DNA from 2 places in the Shewanella sp. SM69 genome. Region 1 is predicted to be linked to the other one. Evidence: predicted binding sites of a transcription regulator. Region 1 holds the regulator's gene; the other holds the start of a gene.

Region 1 (3,193 bases):
ACTGATCTCGGTCACGCCAGGGGTCATGTTGAACCGCATGTCCGCGGCGGTCAACGGTGGTGCGAAAAGCACCACGAGTAAACAATACAACAATTGCTTCACAAGACTTCTCCTCTGCCAATTGCGAATAGCAACTACAAAGAAGAGCAACACAGTAAGTCTCAACTCTATGCAAACTCTTCAGTTCCCAAAAAAGCTTTTTTGACTTCAACGTGCGTTGGCGGCTGTTACTTTTAATCAAGTATTGTTACTGCTGGTAATTAGCCACGCTGGCACATACTGCTGAAATAAATCTGTTCTCTATTTTTAGTGGCGCTTCGAGTTCGATAAATACTCGATTCATTGACCACGGAAGGTGATATATCATCACCGACTTAACCAACCATACTTGCTGTTTAAATATTGATCAAGATCACTTATTTATCTAATTATCTGAAAAATTGCCAAAAAAAAGCCTCACATTCATAGGTGAGGCGGCTTTCAAGGTAAAAATTAAATGAATATTTAGTGTACAGCGCTAAAAAAAGATTGCTGACCGAAGAGATTGCCTTGCTCAATGCGTACGTCGGCATGTAAGTGACTGTTTACGTCTTCAAGCACTATGCCCATAGCTCGGGCACTTTTAGCCACGATTTGTAGGCGTCGATTATCCCGCGCATCCAATGATTGAGTCCAAGTAATGACTGCACTGGACGTACCACTTGTCAGGGCTTTTTCCATTGCCCACAGGGTTTCGACTTCATCTTTAGCATGTACCAGCAAAACTCTATCCATACGCACACCTGCGCTGGCGAGCATTTGCTTGTAGCCAATACTTGGAGGGTTGATGAGCACTAACCAACGGCCCTGTTGGCTTAACTGAGCGAGTTGTGCACTCAGATGAATTAATTCTTGGCGACCTTGAGTCTTAGTTGGCATGCAGGCGATGGGCGCATGGTGCCAGTCATAGTCAGCATCACGGACTTCATCGAGCCACAGGCCCGGATGGCGGGGGGCATTGCCAAGTAGTTTATTCATAGCCAATCTCCATTACGGATCACACCGACGGCGAGTCCTTCAATTGTTAAACTTTGGAAGCCTAAATCCACTTTAATCGGGGAGTAATCTTCATTTTCGGCATGTAGATAGACTACATTACCTTTTTTTTCGAAACGTTTAACAGTGACATCGTCATCGACTCTAGCGACAACCACTTGACCATTTCTAGCTTGTTCTACTTTATGAACTGCCAGCAAATCACCTTCGAGAATGCCGATATTTTTCATGCTGTCGCCTTTTACTCGCAGTAAAAAATCGGCGGCGGGATGGAACATGCTTGGGTCGACTTGGTAGTACTGTTCAACATGTTCTTGGGCGAGGATAGGTTCACCTGCGGCCACTTGGCCGATGAGCGGTAAACCTGTTTCAGTCAAATCTTCGATTTCCGCAGGCAGACGAATGCCCCGAGATGTGCCAGGCATGATCTCAATGCAGCCCTTTTTCGCCAACGCTTTAAGGTGTTCTTCAGCCGCATTGGCGCTCTTAAAACCTAAACGGGTTGCGATTTCTGCCCGAGTGGGTGGCATGCCAGTATCGGCAATATTTCGTTTAATTAGCTCTAATATTTCAGCTTGGCGTGGCGTCAAAGGTCTCATGGTGTTTCCTGTTTTTCTATACAGTTACTGTTAGTATATACAGTATTATTTGCAGCGCAAGTATTAACCACTTTTTAGCTATGTTGGAGAGAATTAGCGAATATTGCCCATAGTCTGGTATTCTATCGGGCTAGTAAACGCACTTAATTGCATAAGAATAATGCCTAAACACGACTCTCTTTGGTTGAAATCATTACGTTGGATCCAAAAACACTTAGTGCACACTATTGTGGTGCCTCAGGATCCCTTTGCCGATCTGAATCTGGATGCTTCCAGACCCCTTGTTTATGTGATGAAAACAGAATCCCTCAGTGACATCGCTGCTTTGAGCGAAATAACGGCTAAGTTAGGCTTACCAAGCCCTTATGAGCCTCTAGTGGCTAATGGTGTGACTGCGCCTCGGGTTGTCTGTCTTCAAGGACGTAAGCCACTATTTGGCGAACGTGCTGGTAATGAGCCTTTCCTCGAATGCTTTATGCGTTTGTTAGCCGTGCATAAGGAACGTCCTGAATTGGATATTCAACTGGTGCCCGTGAGCTTGTATTGGGGTCGCACGCCAGGGAAAGAAGACGACACTATGAAGGCGGCCGTATTTGAGCGGGAAAACCCGACTTGGTTGCGCAAGTGCTTGATGATTCTGTTCTTAGGTCGACATAACTTCGTGCAGTTTTCGAATGCCGTATCCCTGCGTTACATGGCTGACGAACATGGCACCGACATGGGGATTGCCCATAAGTTAGCACGGGTTGCGCGCGTGCATTTCCGTCGTCAACGTAAGGTAATGACAGGGCCTGTGCTGCCAAACCGCCAAGCACTGTTTCATTCGTTGCTCAAATCTGAGTCGCTGCGCAAAGCGATTCAAGAAGAAGCCGCCAGTAAAAAGATTTCTGAGACCCAAGCGCGCGAGACGGCTATTGAGTACCTCGATGAAATCGCTGCCGATTACTCAGACAGTTTAGTGCGCATTGCCGAGCGTTTCTTAACTTGGCTGTGGAACAAGCTTTACAGCGGGATCAACATTAAAGGCGCCGAGCAAGTTCGGCAGTTGCACCATGATGGCCACGAGATTGTTTATGTGCCTTGCCATCGCAGCCACATGGATTACCTGCTGTTATCGTATATTTTGTATTATCAAGGCATGGTTCCGCCGCACATTGCTGCTGGCATCAACCTCAATTTCTGGCCCGCGGGACCTATGTTCCGTCGCGGTGGTGCCTTCTTCATCCGCCGTAGTTTTAATGGTAACAAGCTGTACACCGCAGTATTTCGTGAGTATTTAGATCAGCTGTTTGCTAAAGGTTATTCGGTGGAATACTTCTCCGAAGGTGGCCGTTCACGTACTGGCCGTCTGTTGGCGCCGAAAACTGGCATGATCGCCATGACGATGAACAGCGTACTGCGCGGTATTGAACGTCCTGTCACACTTGTGCCTGTGTATTTAGGCTATGACCATGTGATGGAAGTAGCGACTTACCATAAAGAGTTAAGCGGTAAGAAAAAGAAAAAAGAATCTGTGTGGCAGGTGTTCGGTGCCATTCGTAAATTAGGTAATTTCGGCC
Region 2 (3,193 bases), on a different contig from region 1:
ACGGATCACCCCGCCATCGCGGATAAGCATAGGTGGATTATCGACTATCGCGCGCTCAAGTAGGGCTTGCTCAGCGGGGAACTCACCTAAGTGTTGACGCAATTGAGTCGTGTGCGGCGCGCTCAGTGTACTTAAACTCTGTTGTAATTCAGGCAATAAGCCCAGAGCTTGACGTAAACGTGCAAAGTCCCTTGGACGGGCAGTGCGCAGGGCTAACCTTGCCATGATACGTTCGATATCGCCAAGTGCCTTTAACTGCTCATGCAAACCTTCGTGGGCTGCGGTATCGAGGAGTTCAGTCACCGCCTGTTGGCGCGCCTTAATTTGCTTAGGATCTCGCAGAGGCTGATGGATCCAGCGTTGTAACATACGACTGCCCATAGGCGTTGCCGTGTTATCTAATACTGCGGCTAAGGTATTATCGCGGCCACCGGCAAGGTTTTGAGTGAGTTCTAGATTTCGGCGAGTTGCCGCATCGAGTACTATGCTATCGGTTTGATTGAAGCGGATAATGGCATTGATATGGGGCAGTGCCGTGCGCTGTGTGTCTTTGACATATTGCATCAAGCAACCCGCAGCTTGCAGTGATAAACGTGCATCTGCGATACCAAAACCATGTAAGTCTTTAGTGCCGAACTGGGCCAGTAGTAACTTGATACTCGTATCGTAATCAAATTCCCATTCAGGGCGACGACGTTTACCTTTAAAACCGTTAAGTAGACCTAGTTCGCCAAAGTCTTCACTGTAGAGGATTTCAACGGGATTAGTGCGTTGCAATTCCGCTTCTAATGACTCTCGCGTGTCGAGCTCTGCAATCACAAAACGTCCGGATGAAACATCTAATGTGGCATAACCAAAACCGACTTTACCTTGATAAACCGCGGCTAACAGATTGTCTTGGCGTTCTTGTAGCAACGCTTCGTCGGTTAAGGTGCCTGGTGTGACAATTCGCACCACTTTACGTTCTACGGGCCCTTTAGATGTCGCGGGATCGCCAATCTGTTCGCAAATCGCAACTGATTGACCAATTTGAACTAATTTTGCAAGATAGCCTTCCACAGCATGGTAAGGAAGTCCCGCCATCGGAATAGGATCGCCACCACTTTTACCGCGCGCAGTGAGTGAAATGCCTAATAGCTCAGAAGCGCGTTTAGCATCGTCATAAAACAACTCGTAGAAGTCACCCATGCGATAAAACAGCAACATATCGTGATGTTCTGCTTTCATCGTCAAGTACTGACGCATCATAGGAGTATGTTTTTCTAAATCATCGGTATCAATTACATTCATTAAATCGTTATCGTCCGTTGTGACTGCCTAAAGGCGATACAGTTTGTGTGGTTAAGGGTGATTAAGCGCTATGGAAGCGGAAGACTGCTGTACAATTTTCAGCTAAAAAGACCACGCAAAATTTGTTGCGCCAATCTTAGCAATAATTTAGCGAAAATTGAGCCCTTAACGATGGATATTGATCAAAGGGAGCTATTATCTGATTTAATATTCGCTAAAACCTTGGCCATATTAAAAATCCTATCAGCTAAAAATAATTCAGTCACAGGTCTTGATACTGTATGATTGTACAGTATACTAGTCAGCAGAATTAAGACAAAAAGCGCGGCTTTTTGAATTACCCGTTTGTAAATTAAATATCACTTTTGACAGCTTAATGCTTGTCTTGATGAGGGAACAGGAATGAAGGTCGATCCAAATAAAGAGAAAGCACTTGCTGCGGTATTGATCCAAATTGAGAAACAATTTGGTAAAGGCTCCATCATGAAGCTGGGCGAAGATCGCTCTATGGATGTTGAGACCATTTCTACCGGTTCTCTGTCTCTGGACGTTGCTTTAGGTGCTGGCGGTTTGCCAATGGGTCGTATAGTTGAGATCTATGGTCCTGAATCATCAGGTAAAACAACACTGACTTTAGAAGTGATTGCCGCAGCGCAACGTGAAGGCAAAACCTGTGCCTTTATAGATGCAGAGCATGCACTAGACCCTATTTATGCTAAAAAATTGGGCGTAGATATTGATAACCTGCTGTGTTCACAACCGGATACCGGCGAGCAAGCGCTTGAGATTTGTGATGCTTTAACTCGCTCAGGCGCTGTTGACGTTATCGTAGTCGACTCAGTGGCGGCATTAACGCCTAAAGCTGAAATCGAAGGCGAAATTGGTGATTCTCACATGGGCTTAGCGGCGCGTATGATGAGCCAAGCCATGCGTAAACTTGCGGGTAACTTAAAGCAATCTAACACCTTACTTATCTTCATCAACCAAATTCGGATGAAGATTGGTGTGATGTTCGGTAACCCAGAAACTACAACCGGTGGTAACGCGCTGAAGTTTTATGCTTCTGTTCGTTTAGACATTCGCCGCACTGGTGCCATTAAAGACGGCGATGAAGTGGTCGGTAACGAAACTCGCGTTAAAGTGGTGAAAAACAAGGTTGCAGCGCCGTTTAAGCAGGCTGAGTTCCAAATCCTTTATGGCCAAGGTATTAACCGTACTGGTGAGTTAGTAGACTTAGGCGTAGCCCATAAGTTGATTGAAAAAGCGGGCGCTTGGTACAGCTATAAAGGTGATAAAATCGGCCAAGGCCGTGCTAATGCTGGCAAATATCTGACTGAAAACCCTGCTATTGCTGCTGAAATTGACAAGACGCTACGTGAGTTGCTTTTGAGTAATCCGAGTGCCTTGGCTGCCAAAGCTGATGATAGTACTGAGGACAATATTGATTTAGAGACAGGCGAAGTATTCTGAGTCAGTCAGCCCATCAAATTGCGGTCGCGCTGTTAGCGCGCCGCGATTATTCCCGTTTACAAATCCGCGATAAATTGCTCGAAAAAGGTTTCGAACTTAACGATATCGAACCTGTACTCGATGCTTGCGAATCCTCCGGTTTTATTAATGATGCTCGTTATGCCGAACTGTTGGTGCGAAGCCACATCAGTCGAGGCCACGGTGCAATACGCATCCGCCAAGCAATCGCACAGAAAGGCTTATCTAAAGACTGTATTGAAGCCGCTTTGGTTAATTGTGATTGTGACTGGTTTGAGCTAGCAAAAGATAAAGCCACCAAAAAATACGGCATTCCCCGTGTGACAGAAGTGAAGGGCTCTAAAGCTCGGGATCTCATCGCAAAGGAAAAGGCCAAACGAGTGCGTTTTTTAATGGGCCAAGGCTTTAGCTACGA

The links. The regulator LexA, encoded in region 1, represses DNA repair genes until DNA is damaged. The targets are predictions, from matches to a motif close to TACTGTATNNNNATACAGTA.
Region 2: recA (recombinase RecA) is a predicted target of LexA. The motif match lies at 1,566-1,585, and genes of this name have one in related genera.

Annotation. Positions count from the first base shown of each region.
Region 1 covers NZ_JAKKRV010000016.1:37,465-40,657, forward strand. Annotated here, with positions in the region: gene coxB (cytochrome c oxidase subunit II) at 1-102, opposite strand, end outside; gene L5M37_RS18640 (cell division inhibitor SulA) at 505-1,017, opposite strand; gene lexA (transcriptional repressor LexA) at 1,014-1,634, opposite strand; gene plsB (glycerol-3-phosphate 1-O-acyltransferase PlsB) at 1,795-3,193, shown strand, end outside.
Region 2 covers NZ_JAKKRV010000003.1:214,541-217,733, forward strand. Annotated here, with positions in the region: gene mutS (DNA mismatch repair protein MutS) at 1-1,290, opposite strand, end outside; gene recA (recombinase RecA) at 1,693-2,760, shown strand; gene L5M37_RS06835 (regulatory protein RecX) at 2,778-3,193, shown strand, end outside.